DNA from 4 places in the Paenibacillus germinis genome. Region 4 is predicted to be linked to each of the others. Evidence: riboswitches for the same ligand, from Rfam matches in the RefSeq annotation. Region 4 holds a riboswitch; each other region holds the start of a gene.
The links. Region 4 has a riboswitch for cobalamin ahead of GC102_RS18100 (ABC transporter substrate-binding protein). Riboswitches for the same ligand answer to the same signal wherever they lie in the genome.
Positions count from the first base shown of each region.

Region 1: linked by a shared signal. The riboswitch ahead of cobJ (precorrin-3B C(17)-methyltransferase) and the one ahead of GC102_RS18100 (ABC transporter substrate-binding protein) in region 4 are both predicted to bind cobalamin.
Region 2: linked by a shared signal. The riboswitch ahead of GC102_RS35660 ((2Fe-2S) ferredoxin domain-containing protein) and the one ahead of GC102_RS18100 (ABC transporter substrate-binding protein) in region 4 are both predicted to bind cobalamin.
Region 3: linked by a shared signal. The riboswitch ahead of GC102_RS35680 (energy-coupling factor ABC transporter permease) and the one ahead of GC102_RS18100 (ABC transporter substrate-binding protein) in region 4 are both predicted to bind cobalamin.

Region 1 covers NZ_WHOC01000149.1:149,096-152,757, reverse strand. Annotated here, with positions in the region: gene GC102_RS28115 (SRPBCC family protein) at 1-235, shown strand, start outside; gene GC102_RS28110 (hypothetical protein) at 314-739, shown strand; gene GC102_RS28105 (guanylate kinase) at 806-1,384, opposite strand; gene GC102_RS28100 (hypothetical protein) at 1,549-1,779, shown strand; cobalamin riboswitch at 1,822-2,022, shown strand; gene cobJ (precorrin-3B C(17)-methyltransferase) at 2,164-3,662, shown strand, end outside.
Region 2 covers NZ_WHOC01000183.1:87,163-90,824, forward strand. Annotated here, with positions in the region: gene asnB (asparagine synthase (glutamine-hydrolyzing)) at 1-549, opposite strand, end outside; gene GC102_RS35645 (hypothetical protein) at 726-1,082, shown strand; gene GC102_RS35650 (DUF4023 family protein) at 1,129-1,242, shown strand; gene GC102_RS35655 (hypothetical protein) at 1,412-1,549, shown strand; cobalamin riboswitch at 1,656-1,858, shown strand; gene GC102_RS35660 ((2Fe-2S) ferredoxin domain-containing protein) at 1,892-2,260, shown strand; gene GC102_RS35665 (energy-coupling factor ABC transporter ATP-binding protein) at 2,886-3,662, opposite strand, start outside.
Region 3 covers NZ_WHOC01000183.1:90,857-94,518, forward strand. Annotated here, with positions in the region: gene GC102_RS35665 (energy-coupling factor ABC transporter ATP-binding protein) at 1-25, opposite strand, end outside; gene cbiQ (cobalt ECF transporter T component CbiQ) at 22-831, opposite strand; gene GC102_RS35675 (energy-coupling factor ABC transporter substrate-binding protein) at 828-1,112, opposite strand; gene GC102_RS35680 (energy-coupling factor ABC transporter permease) at 1,109-1,888, opposite strand; cobalamin riboswitch at 2,037-2,229, opposite strand; gene GC102_RS35685 (hypothetical protein) at 2,602-2,748, opposite strand; gene GC102_RS35690 (helix-turn-helix transcriptional regulator) at 2,909-3,662, opposite strand, start outside.
Region 4 covers NZ_WHOC01000089.1:68,889-72,550, reverse strand. Annotated here, with positions in the region: gene GC102_RS18115 (aminotransferase class I/II-fold pyridoxal phosphate-dependent enzyme) at 1-1,067, shown strand, start outside; gene GC102_RS18110 (aspartyl-phosphate phosphatase Spo0E family protein) at 1,136-1,402, shown strand; gene GC102_RS18105 (hypothetical protein) at 1,464-1,991, shown strand; cobalamin riboswitch at 2,024-2,177, shown strand; gene GC102_RS18100 (ABC transporter substrate-binding protein) at 2,421-3,434, shown strand; gene GC102_RS18095 (FecCD family ABC transporter permease) at 3,436-3,662, shown strand, end outside.

The DNA of each region.
Region 1 (3,662 bases), on a different contig from region 4:
TGAAATGGTAAGAGGGGCGTTCAAGCGATTTCATCATACACATGAATTTGTAACTGTAGAACAAGGCACCTTGATGGTGGATACGTTTGATTACACCTCACCTTTCGGAGGATTGGGGAAGCTTGTCGATCACTTGTTTTTAGCCAAATATATGACTCAATTTCTTGAAAAGCGCAATTACTACGTGAAGAAGATTGCCGAAGAGACAGCAAACTCTTCAAGGTCTGCAAGGTAAGAACTGGATACTAAGGCGGCCACATGGTATTATGGATAAGGCTGGTAGATCGAAGTGATCAGGAGAGAAGAAGAATCTATGGTTGAACAAAAAAGTGAACGAAAATTTCATTTTCTGGGTGTACTGCTAGGTGTAGCGGTTGATAACTTGGGGACTTTGATATCGACTGCGTTAATTGGCGGTATATATTTTGCTAATCGCCCGGTGGATGAGCAGGATGTAAGTGTTATATATTCGAATGTAGGCCTATTACTTTTGCTATTGGTAGTTGGTTTGTTCTGGTCGTTTCTTGGCGGATACATCGCCGCTAAGGTTGCGAAGCGTGCCGAATATTTCAATGCGGCCATTATTGGTGTCATCGGCGCTGCAATCGGATTTGATTCCATGTTAACCAATCATAGTATTCCGTTATGGTATGAGTTGATTGGCTTTGTCGTCATCGTACCGGTATCACTATTAGGCGGATTCGTGGCCTTGAAGCGGAAAAAAGCGCCATTAAAATGAATGTTGGATCGTAAAAAAGAGACTCGGTGATGTCGATCACCGGGTCTCTTGGCGTTATTAGCATATTTAACTAGTTGTAGTTGGCATATGGGCGAGCATGGTTGCCTTCACTTTGTCGATCGTTTCTTGTAAATTCATATTCTCAAAAACATGCTCACAATCCTTCCGGTAGGAGACTTCCTCTATGTAGTGATTCATGTAGTGGTCAATGACGTCAGTAGGTGTATTTCGAGCAAGCATGCGTTCCATGATCGTTTGTTTGTTGACATAGATGAACAAGCGGATAGCCCTTTCTCCAAATGTATACTTGAAACGATTAGCTGCATAACGATTCACAATGACATAGATAAGTCCGTCTTTGCGAAGCGCTTCATCGATGTCCGCTTTCTTAATCCCATAGAAATTCCCGTCAATTTCAACAGTTTGAAAAAATTCACCTGCAATGTCACAATCGATGAACACTTTGCGTGAGATGAAATTATAATCCTTCCCGTTGATTTCTTTGGGTCTAGGTGTTCGAGTTGTGTAGGAGACGACAGATGAGAAACCAAGCTCTTTGGCAATGTGATGGGCAATTGTTTTACGACCAGAACCGCTAGTGCCAGTAAAGACAAACACCAATCCATTCGTTTCATGACTGCTCATATCAATTCCTCCTTCATATAATGAAAGCGATATCTTGATAGATTTATTATAGTACGAAAATTCTGAAAATTAAAGAAATACTTTCTCGTTTTGATAGGAATCAAAGAGTTGAAATACGCTATAATAGATAGCATCACTTCGTTTAAATGGAAAGGAAGCTAACTATGCCTAAATATGCGAATTTGAGTGCGGAAGCAACGGAATTTTTACGTCAAAGAACGGGAAGCAGTCACTTAGAGTGCTATACCTATATTGACCCGGATCGTGGAGAGGATAGTTTTTTTGTCGTTAAAACGATCAATAAGGTCATTCAAGTTTCTTTTGCCGAAATGACCTATGATCCTAGTAGTTATCAGAGTTTGATGGAAGGACTCTACCGAGCCATCTATGAATAAATACGTGACAACCCTATCGATAGATGGTAGGATGATCGTAATTGCATATCAAAGGAATTAGGTGCCATATATCCATTCGGTGTATGGTTAAAAGGGAAGACCGGTGAAATACCGGCACGGACCCGCCACTGTAATAATCGCCGTTCATTAAGGTAACTCCTTGCAAAATACCACTGGGTAACAACCTGGGAAGGTGCAAGGGGATGATTAAGTCAGGAGACCTGCCTAGTTCAACAACACAATAACCCCTACGAGGAATTAGGGAGTGTTAGAGAGCGGTTACTTCTGGTTTTGTTAACTGTCGTAATTTACCAAGCATTTCTAACATGACTTATGTTAGGGATGCTTTTTTTGTTTGTGTAATAACGGAAAGGGTGATTCAAATTGTCGGGAAAATTGCTCATTATCGGCTTTGGGCCGGGGAGTTTTGAACATATTACGAAGCGTGCACGGGAAGCGATTGGGGAAAGCGAAGTTATTATCGGATATAACACGTATGTGGATCTTATAGCAGGTCTGTTAACCGAACAGCAAGTGGTTCGAACAGGTATGACGGAAGAAGTGAGTCGCGCACAAGAGGCTGTGCGGCAAGCCAAGCAAGGAAAGAAAGTTGCCGTTATTTCCAGTGGAGATGCCGGTGTGTATGGGATGGCCGGTCTTGTCTATGAGGTATTGATGGAACAAGGCTGGACGCGTGAGGATGGGGTCCAAGTGGAAGTGATTCCTGGCATTTCAGCTGTTCATTCGGCTGGTTCTCTGTTAGGAGCGCCTATTATGCATGATTCTTGCACAATTAGCTTAAGTGATCATCTTACGCCGTGGGAGCTGATTGCGAAGCGGGTTGAGGCAGCGGGAATGGCTGATTTCGTGATTGCCCTCTATAACCCGCGAAGCGGTCGACGGACCAGGCAGATTGTTGAGACTCAGCGCATTCTGCTTAAGTATCGTTCTCCTTTAACGCCAGTTGGGATTGTCAAAAGTGCGTATCGAGATCGTCAACATGTTGTTGTGACGACACTGGCTGATATGCTGAATCATGATATTGGCATGTTAACGACAATTATTATTGGCAATTCCGCAACCAAGTTGTATGACGGTCTCATGATTACACCACGCGGTTATCAGCGGAAATACACATTAGGGGCTGAAACACAGCCGCTTAAGCCGCATCAAAGGTTGAAATCCGAGGCAGAGCCCTGGGCTTTGGAGCAATTAGATGAGCAGGATTGGGATGAATCCATGGAGGAGTTTGATGAAGAAGATGAACTCATGGATGACGAGGTTACTGAAATCAAAGAACCTTCTCAGCTGAAGTCAACACCGAATTTGTCACCAAGTAACTCCTTACAGCTTGCAATGGAAGCTTTGCAGCTAGTATCAGTATCCAAAGGGAATGAAGAGGTGCCATTTGAATTTGATGAGAAGCTGACTGCGACCCAATCTATCTTTGAGTTTGCAGTAAGCCCAGGTATCGCGAATAAAAAGTTAACAGCAGCCCAACTTTGTGCGTTAGGCGAGATTGTTGGAGATCGTGGAGATATTGAATACTCACCGCATCATCAACTGATTGTTCGTGTGCAAACCAATAACCCAAAACAGATTACATCCGAACTAAGTGCACTTGGTTTATTATTATCACCGATTGGTGATGTTGCCCAGATCAAAGCATGCGACTTTTGCAATTTAGAAAAAGGTGAATCTATTCCTTATGCGGAAGCAATCCATCATCGAATTGGCAATCTAGAAGTACCTAAAGAGTTGAAAATTGGGTTCAACGGGTGTGGCATGGCTTGTTATGGGGCTGTTCAGCAAGATATCGGCATTGTCTACCGCAAAGAGAAATTCGATCTTTTTCTTGGCGGAAAAACAGTAGGACGAAATGC
Region 2 (3,662 bases), on a different contig from region 4:
GGCCAAACCTTCTGCACCAACCTCTGCTTCGAAGTCAGGGTGCGCGAGTATGGCTTTCGGCTCTGAGCCGAATAGAAGCACACTATTTTGATGAGAATAAAAAAGCGGCTTTACGCCAAGCCGATCTCTGACCAAATAAAGGGATTGTTCTTGATCATCCCAGGCCGCGAAAGCAAAAATGCCATTAAGTCGATCTACACAAGCTCTCCCCCACTCAATAAAGGCAACAAGCAGCACCTCAGTATCACATGTCGTACGGAAATGATGTCCACGAAGTTCGAGCTCCTTTTTGAGTTCAGGGGCGTTATAGAGTTCGCCATTATATACGATCGTATACGTGTAATCTCCTTGTTTCCGTACCATGGGCTGAGCGCCGTTTTCCGGATCCATTACACTAAGACGTCGATGGCCGAGGGCACAATGCTGTGAAATCCATGTACCAGAAGCATCAGGTCCACGCAAATGGAGCGTTTCCGTCATATTTTCTAGAATGGACGGGTACCCGGTCAAGTCTTTCCGCCAATCTATCCAACCCGTTATTCCGCACATAGACGTTCCTTCCTTTCCTTAAAGAGAGCATGATGATAAAAGGTATGCAAACTCAAGGTATATAATGTCTGTCCAGAATTGGATGGGCGCAGTCAACCGGACGGATTTTGTGTTTTGTTGACAGGCCTGATACAATAAACCCAATTCTTACTTATTAAATGACAAAGGTGATGACAATGAAAAAGAAGCACTCCAAAGCACAAATTGATTATCTGGCCTCAAGAGAACATTTTCTGCAAATCAGTAATCAAGCGGATAAACGAATTACGGAGTTAAAAGAAGAAGGTAAAGAAGTTGGGCAAGCAGAAATGGAAGAAATTATTGAGCGTGTCGGCTTGCATCGTGCTTACAATGAACTTACCCAAGCGGAGAATGTCTTGATTAACTGGACACAAACGGCTATCAAAACCGAACCGGAATTTATTCAAAACCGCACTAATTTTGAGGAACTGTACGAAAAAGTCAAAACAGATGCAGAAGCAAGAGGTGCGATTCTTAATCTTGCCATGCGTTTAAATTTAGAGCTTATGTGACATTCTAAAGAGGTAGTGCCATTCTTTCTTCAGGAGGCGAATGCTCATGGATAGTCATTTCATTAGCAAGCTGCACGACAAGCAGAGGAAAGCCGCGAAGAATTTCAGGACCCAAGGTGACGGTCAGCCAGGCAGTAATTTGCCGCACAAGAAGCACTAAAGTCTAATGGCACCATCAAGAGCCTGTAGGGAGGTTTCCTTACAGGCTTTTGCTTTGTCTTTTCCCTTGTCCTTCGTTAATGGGTATTTTAAACAGCATATTTGGTGCGGTAACTCTCCATACTAATCAAGTGATCATTATTTCAACTCACAGGAGGATTAATCCCATCATGAGCAAAAAGAAAAGTAAAAGTATGGATCAGAGGATACAGAGCACAATCGATCATTCGAAGCAATCTTCTCGCATACAGTCCAATTTGGATTCAACAGAGCCTGGGCATCACCAACCGAATCGCCCTTCCGTTTAATCGTATTTGAATTCGTGAATACTGCTTTCGATGAAGTCCCTACCATTTGGTTGGGGCTTTTTCCTTGTATGTAAATAGACTATGAGGTAAGATGATGGTTGGGTTTAATTTCATATCCGAAATAGGTGCTTACATTCCGCTATCCAAGCGCAGGGTAAGCTTAAAAGGGAAGATCGGTTAGAAGCCGACGCGGTCCCGCCACTGTAACAGAGGAGTCAACGTCTCTATGCCACTGATCGACCGATTGGGAAGGCTGACGTTTGATGAAGATCCTGGAGCCAGGAGACCTGCCTATTTCAGCAGAACAGTTAATATACCTACGGGAGATAGGGAGGTGTTCTTATGAGTACGTGGGATCTATCAACAGTCCAACATCATGTACTTATCTGTAACGGAGGATCTTGTCTGAAAAATTCAGGAGATGAAACAACGCTAGCCATCCGAGATGAAATTTCGAAGCACGGAGCCGAACATTTTATACATACAACTCGGACTAGATGTAATGGTCGCTGTCAGGATGCTGGTGTTGTAACGGTGTATCCGCAAGGAATTTGGTACAAGGAAATGACACCAGAGGCTGGGAGAAGGCTTGTTCGAGAGCATTTACTTGAGGGGAAACCACTCCAAGAACATATGACTTATAGCTTTGAGGAACGCTTTGTGCCAACCGGAAATGGAAATGAGGGCATTAGCCGCATACAAAGCAAATAATAAGAGAATGAAAGTTTTAACATGTGGGCTATCCTAAAAGTGTTCGCATGATTGAGCGTGTTCCAAATTTACACAAAAGAACCTCCAATTCCCACTAATAAAGTGGAAGAGTGGAGGTTCTTTTTACATATGAATCTGATTCTAAGTGGGGGCTCAAAAATCATGAATTGACATTGGACAGCCCTATTCGTGCCCTCCAGAATAAGCGCGTTTTCCGCGCTTATTCAGCGCGGACGCTAAGGATGATCTGCTGAGAAGTCGATTTTCAGCTTCTCAGACTCTGTGGGCTCGCAGAGCTCTCTCTGAAAGCGCGTTTTTCGCGCTTATTGGTTCGGATGCTCCAGAATAAGCGCGTTTTTCGCGCTTGTTCAGCGCTGATGCGCAGGATGATCTGCTGAAAAGTCGATTTTCAGCTTCTCAGACCCTGTGGGCTCGCCGAACTTCACTGAAAGCGCGTTTTCCGCACTTATTTGTCATACTTGTTCATTGAATTAACGGAACGAGAGGGCCTACCATTGATAGATTTTTGCATGCATTGCATGTATACATGAAGAAGCTGTCCCTCTAATTATCACTGTTGGGACAGCCTCTTTTTAACTCTATATATATTCGTTAATGATAATTATCAATAGACTTTCTGTAATAATGCTGTAAAGTCCTTCACATTTCTTGGCGCTGAGACTCCTTGACGGCTAGCTTCAGGCAATGCTTCCCACAAATCTAGCAGCATGGGCCTATCAAGACCAAGATGATTGATAGCCTTGCTATCTTTGAATATTTCATCTGGCGTACCTTCCATGACGCACTGTCCTTGATCCATCACGAGAATCCAATCAGCCCATGAGTAGGCTAGGTTCATATCATGGGTGGCCATGACTAATGTGATTCCGCGACTATTTATACGGTCAAGTTCCTCTACAAGCTGTTGTTCCGATATGCGATCCAGATAGGCCGTTGGTTCATCGAGAAGCAGCAGCTTTGGTTCAAGCACAAGCACACCGGCTAGGGCTACTCGCTTCTTTTGACCGAGGCTTAAGTGGTGAATGGGTGTATGTGCTAAGTGTTCGAGTCCCATGGTTCGTAATATAGCTTCTGCTCGGCGAGTAATCTCAGGCTCAGGAATAGCAGCATTCCGCAGACCGTAGGTGACATCCTCATAAGGAGTGTTCAGAATAAGCTGCTGTTCCGGATCTTGAAAGACAAGACCAACGTCTTGACGTAATTGTTTAAGTTCTTTGCGAGTGTAGGTCAAAGGTTCGTTCTTCCATAAAACTTGGCCCGATGAAGGTGAATGAATGCCAATAGCTTGAAGAAATAAAGTCGATTTGCCAGAACCGTTATGACCGCAAATGGCCGTTTTTTTCCCCTCGGGGATGCGGAGCTTTAATTTGTTTAAAGCCTT
Region 3 (3,662 bases), on a different contig from region 4:
CTAAGGTTTCTAAAATCGTGCTCATCGGATACTCCTCCAATTCCAGCGCAGCCAAATTTCAAGCAGCAGTAAGAGCGTGATTCCTACATAACTTTCCAATTTATAACGAAAAGGTACAGGATTAGCTCGGTAGGGGGCCATGTGAATGTCATCCGTAAAGCCTCGGGAGACAAGGCCATTTGACAATGATTTATACCGCTGCATCGTTTTGATAAACATTTGAACAATAATAATGGCTGTATCCTTCAATCTGTTTTGGAAACCGGTCTGACCGCCTCTTGATTGCTGAGCTACATACATGTTATTGGCAATTTCAAATAGGATGAACAGAAACCGATACATAATAAGCATAATTTCCAGAACCAGCTTGGGAACACGAACTTTTTGTAAGACTTGCAGCATTTCGGAAAAAGGAGTGCTGAACATAATAAAGGACACGCAGCTTAGGCTCGCTATAATACGAACGAATAATTTGCCAATTAGCAAAAGACCTGTTGAAGTAACGGACAACTTCCAGTCGATAAATGTAAAGGCCGCCACCTCATGGATATCAGGCAATGCTTCTTGCAAAGGGCGGATCTCTACGACTAGAGCGGGTACACTACCTACAAAAAATAGGCATGCAGCACCGATGACAGTAACATAATATTTGATTGGAACACGAGCATAGCCTACCGTCCATAGGGCCATCCAAAAGGCTATAACTACCTGAACCGCTGGGTGCGTTAGATAAGAAAACAGCAGCATGGTAACTGCAAAGCCGCACTTCCACATCGGTGATAGGGGGCGTAAGGCATTTTTATAGGAGAGAGAATCGATTAATTTCATCATTGGTTTTTGGATTTAGACGCTTTCCCTTTGAAAAAGCCAAAGGCAAACCCGATGAAGCCAGCTCCGATGGCGGCTTGTAAGGCGAATAGCATACTTTCCGTCTCAGCTGGGAGCTCAAATAAAGAAGAGAACCATGGCGTATAGGAAGGTTGAATGCTCTGAATTAATTGTTCAGCGGCGTTATCAGCTCCACCAAATTCACCTTGTACGAAAATAAGGGGCAAGACTGCCAATAATACAACGGCAATCAGCATGAGGGTATTTGCGGTTCGAGTTTTCATAGTTCAGAAGCTCCTTTCATTTTTCGTTGTAAAATAGATAGTTCATTAGGACTGTAAGATTGTAACCAATTCCATATTAATACAGTTAAAATGCCTTCACTAATGGCAAGAGGGATTTGCGTAATGGCAAAAATGCCGCCGAATTTCAAGAAGGATGCTATAAATCCACCTTGTTCAGCTGGGAATGCAAGAGCTAATTGAACAGAAGTAACAATGTATGTGGATAAGTCGGCAAGAGCAGCCGCCAGAAATATCGACCATTTTTGTTTGCCGGTTGTTTTCATCATGGACTTATATATGAAGTAACCAACTACTGGACCGGAGAGGGCCATAGAGAAAGCATTTGCCCCGAGTGTTGTAAGTCCTCCATGAGCAAGTAAAACCGCTTGAAACAATAATACAATCGATCCTAGGACGCTCATAGGGAGCGGTCCGAACATTACTGCCCCTAAACCTGTACCTGTTGGGTGAGAGCTGCTTCCGGTTACAGAAGGGATCTTCAATGCCGACAGTACGAAGGTGAATGCGCCAGCAAGGCCGAGCATAATTTTGAGCTCTGGATGTTCTTTCGTAATTTTGATAAGTGCTCGGACACCTAGAAAGAAGAACGGAAGGAAGGCTGCCCACCAAAATATTGCCCAACCTACGGGGAGAAATCCTTCCATAATGTGCATGCCGTAGACGGTTTGCGGTTCATTAATGAATAGATAGAGGACTAACCCTATAACCACTAGTAAGAAGCTAGTGACCTTTGTCTTTCGTGTTTTTGATTGCATGTTTTTTTAATTCCTCCTAATTTAATGTTTGAGTAACGAACAAAAAAGACCAATCCTGATGGATTGGCCGTGGGTACGTGCGAATAAACGACAAATATAAGCTAGATGTCGAGAGACTTGACGTACACCGCTCCTTTCCGCGAAGGTTTCTGGGTGCATAAATGAAGGTAGGTCTCCTGGCTCTCGGATCATCGTTTCTTTCAGCCTTCCCTGAATATGCATCAAGTGACATGATAGAAAGAAACTCCCCGAATACAGTGGCGGGACCGCTCGGGATTTGCACCCGATTCCCTGTTACCCCTTGCTTGCTACACAAGGGCACCTCATTTATTCGAAAAAATATGTAATTGAAAAGAGTATAACACAATATGAAAGATTCGTAGCATAGAGAAATTTATTATTTTAAGAAATGCAGATAAACAAAAAAAGATCGCGATTTCTCGCGATCCTTTGCCGTGCATGAACGTCCCAGGAGGGATTCGAACCCCCGACCGCACTGGGAATCATTTAAATGTCTTTCGGTCCTTAGAGAAGCTCCTCTAGGCCTTAAACTACGTGCCTTGTTGACACGTAGTTTAAGGCCTAGAGGTAGCTCAAAATATTCCCGGTTGGCTCGGTTGTCCTGTTGTTGTCCTAGCTATCTAGAAATCGTTTTCAGATGCAAAATCTGATTCGGGAGATGTAATGTTGTTAATACCATTGTTATCCATGGTTCAGATCGATCCTACAGGTTTGAGACTGGCGATTCGAACTTGTGTATGGCTATCTATGAAGGTATCATAACGCTCCAACATCGTCTGTTTCACCAGCTGCATATATTCGATCAGATCAGGCTCACGGAAATGTGGCAGCGTATCCATACTTGTTTCACATCCTTGCTATATAGTACCTTACCCCGATACTAATGGATTGTGATTATTAAACTCAATGTCGGGGCTGCCGGTGAGATCTTCATTGCTCCCACTATTTTTTCCCAAAACGGCAGGAACTATCATTCAAAGCTCTCTTCATGAAGATTTTTTAATTTCTTTTTCGATACTCACCTGGCGGATATCCCGTAAACTTCTTAAAGTTCCGGATAAAAGAGTTAACACTGAGGTACCCTACTCGCTGCGCCACTTCGTTTACCTTCAATTCTGATGTCTCCAGCAGCTCGGCTGCTTTTTTCATTCGATAGGTTTGCACATAATCACTAAAATTCATTCCCATCTTTTCTTTGAAATAAGTGGATAAATAGGACGACGTTATTTTCAGATGATCAGAGATAATATCTAATGAGATATCGTCACCATAATGGTTGTGAATGTAGGTCAGAACGAAGTCGCATATCGGATCTGTTTGATCCTTTTTATGGTCGTATAGGATACAGGCCGCTGCCACAAGCTGCTCCAGATATCGATCAAACGCCTCTAAGGTATAACAATCATGGGGCTTCTCATCCTGTATGGTTTCTAACAGACGATCCCGTTCAGCAGGCGAGAAGCTTTTCAACAATTGCTGGGAAAAGCTTTGGGCAAATCTAACGAAATACTCAACGGATGCTTCCTTTTTTTCCAGTAAAGCAAGCATCTTTCTGCCTATTCGCAATAACTCCTTCTCGTTTCCGGCCTCCATATGTGCTTGGAGCTCGTTTCTTTCCCAATCCTCAGGTATATCTCCTGTTATTTTAGTGGAAAAAGGGATAATCTGGGCATCCTCTCCTAATTTCCTCGACTCCAGTAATCGTAAAATGTGTCCATAGGTTTCTGTAAAAGCGGTCGGGTCTGTTTGATGC
Region 4 (3,662 bases):
TTTCTCTTGGTGTAGGGGAACCGGATTTCTCAACGCCTTGGCATGTTCGTGAAGCGGCTGTGCATTCCTTGGAACGCGGTAGAACGAAATACACGCCAAACTCAGGTATTCCTGAGCTTCGTGAAGCGATTGCCGATTACCTTCATACGTCGTTTAAAGTGAAATATGAGCCATCGAATGAGGTTCTTGTTACGGTAGGCGGCAGTGAAGCGATTGACTTAGCACTCCGAGCTTTGATAACGCCGGGTGACGAGATTCTTATACCTGAACCTTGTTATATTTCGTATTCCCCAATTACGAGCATAAGTGGCGGTGTAGCTGTTGGGATCGAGACCTTCGCGAAGGACCAGTTCAAGCTGACTGAGAAAGCACTTCGCGACGCGATTACGCCACGTTCTAAAATATTAATTCTCTGCTATCCTAGCAATCCAACAGGCGGTATTATGACCTATGAGGATTGGCTGCCGATTGCCAAAGTCATTGAAGAAAATGATCTTATTGTCATTTCCGATGAGATATATGCAGAGCTGACTTATGGTCAGAAGCATGTGAGCTTTGCGGCTATTCCTGGTATGAAAGATCGGACAATCTTGGTTAGCGGTTTCTCTAAAGCTTTTGCCATGACAGGCTGGCGGATGGGATATGCCTGCGGTCACCAGGAACTGATTTCGGCGATGACCAAAATTCATCAATATACCGTGATGTGCGCACCTGTCATGGGTCAAGTTGCTGCTCACGAGGCGTTGACGAATGGCATGGAAGAAAAAGATCGGATGATCGAGTCCTATAACCAGCGCAGACGTCTAATTGTAAAAGGGTTCCGAGATATTGGTCTAGAATGCCATGAGCCGCAAGGCGCTTTCTATGCATTTCCAAGTATTGTTGCTACAGGATTAACTTCAGAAGAGTTTGCCCAGCGGCTATTATTTGAGTCAAAGGTTGCTGCTGTGCCTGGAGATGTGTTTGGTTTAGGTGGAGAAGGCTTCTTACGTTGTTCATATGCTTATAGTGTTTCTCAACTAAATGAAGCTTTAGAGAGAATTGGAAATTTTATGAGAAAATTGTAAAGAATAACGTAAATAAATATGTTCATTATTGATGAAAACTGGTATTCTTGTAGTAAGGAGGGATGAGCATGGCTTTTATGGAATATCAACTATCAACCTATCAAAAACATTTTCAAATTCGTGAACAGGATTTCGGACAAAGTTGGTTGACCAAGCGTGCGAAGAAGCAAAACTCCCTTACCTTATTAGAAGAAGAGATTCATTCTCTGCGACGAAGGTTAGAAAAGATGGTTTTTGATGGGGAAGAAATGACATCTGATACCGTCGTTGAATTAAGCACAATCCTAGACCAAAAAATAAATGAATATATGCATAATGGGAAAAAAAGTCGGTGAAAACCGACTTTTCTCGCGACTATCGATGGATTCAGATAACAAACGGAGGTACGCTTACAACATGAAAGTGAAATGGCTGTTGGTTATGATGATGGGACTTATGGTGTTCCTTACGGGTTGCGGCGGGCCGAAGCCGGATGTTTCTATATTTATGATGGGCTCTAATGGTTTTCCAAGTGAAGCGGGGGACAAGCTGGAGAGTTCCTTGAAGTCCAAGGTGGGCGAGGTTCCTACAGTCAAAATCAATACATCCCCTATATTTTCGTTGGAAAAAATGATTGTGGAGCTAGCTGCAGGAGGCAACGGCATCTTCATACTTGCCGAAGATCAATTCAAATCACTAAGTAATCAAGCGGGTTTCGTTTCTTTGGATGATACGATCAAACCGGAAGATTATCCGGATGGCGTTATTCAAATCGCTGAAGAAGGTAAGCCTGCTGAAAAGCATCTCTATGGTATTCCTCTTACAGGAAACAAATGGATGAAAGAGCAAGGCTTTGAAGGAAAAGGCTTGGTGGCTTTTATTCCTCAAAATGCTCCGAAGTTGAATGAGTCAAAGCAAGTGCTCAAAGTAATTGCACAAAAGTAACAAGAAGTCTATAATCGACAAATAGATTGATAGTAAAATATGCAGCCATAGGTGCTGGTAAGCTCATTAAGAAGAGATTGCCGCTTAAAAGGGAAGCCGGTTAAAGTCCGGCACGGTCCCGCCACTGTAATCCAGGCATTGAGTTGCCGGGAGAGTCAGGATACCTGCCCATGGTGCCGTTTACGACATCCTTCGAGGAAAAGGATCGCGTTAAATCAGGAAGTAACCTTAGGGTTGCTGAGCACCGCGATTTATCGTCCCTTTTGTTCCTTCGAGAACAAAGGGGCTTTTTTGTTAGTTGATAAGAAAGTATAAGTTTTATACTTTGCTCCACATCAACCTTGACAAACGCGCTCGTCTCTGAGAGACGTCGCAGCCGTTTATCCTTGGGGTCAATCGAAATAATTGTTCAGAGAGAGGGTTTATTAGATGAAAAGGAATTCAGTAAAAAAAGCATTTATTCTTACAGTAGCGCTAGTAACAGCAATTAGTCTCGCAGCTTGTGGTAAAAAGGAAACGGAAATTTCCAATCCGTCTAAGCTTGGCGGGGAAGGGACGAAAGCTCCTGCTGCAACGACGGCCCCATCAACGGCAGCCAAAAAGACGGTCTATCCTTTGAAAATAAAGGATGCAACGGGCAAGGAGTTTACCTTTGATAAAGCGCCTGAGCGTATTGCATCCGTGTCCCCGGCGGAAACTGAAGCTCTTTTTGCAATTGGGCTGGAGGCTAATATTGTTGGTGTATCTGATTTTGATGATTATCCAGAAGCGGCTAAAACAAAACCGAAGCTTGGCAGTATAACGAAGCCTAACCAAGAAGCAGTTATTGCAGCTAACGCGAATGTCGTATTCACAGGGGTTTCGATGAAAGCTGATACGGTAGAAAAGCTGCGTACTTTGAATATTAACGTGTTTAAAGTGGAGCCGAAAACCTTGGATGATGCCATTGCTAACATTCAAACCTACGGATTGATTACAGATCATCAGGAGCAAGCGGAAAAAGTGGTTGCTAAGATGAAAGCGGACCGTCAAAAGGTTGTTAATGCAGTGAAAGACGTCAAGCAAGAGAACAAGAAAAAGGTATACATTGAATTTGCTCCGGGATGGACAGTGGGCAGTGGCGAATACATGGATGAATTGATCAAGCTTTCTGGCGGGATTAACGTCGCAGGAGACGGAAAAGGCTGGTATCAAATCAGTGAAGAGAAAATCATTCAACAAAACCCAGGTGTAATTTTGTTCGCCAATGGGGTCGTCGATACTAAAAGCAAGAAACCACTAGAGGAAATTATCCGCACGCGAAGCGGCTGGGATGCCATTGATGCCGTGAAGAACAAGCAGGTGATTGGCCTCGACCAGAACATGCTCAGTCGTCCCGGTCCAAGAATGACCGATGGACTGCTTGAAATGGCGAAAGGCATTTATCCCGAACTGGTGAAATAAAATGAAAAGAAAATTAATGCTATGGGGAGGAGTAGGGGTTATACTCCTTCTTCTTTCTATTGTGGCGAGTTTGTCGCTGGGTACCGCTAATCTCCCCGTTCTGCAAATTGCCAGTATTCTCGCCAAGCATATCCCTTGGCTGGGAGATCACATCGATGTCACCTGGCCGCAGTCGTCGGAACAAATCATTAATAAAGTACGATTTCCTCGTGTATTACTGGGGATTCT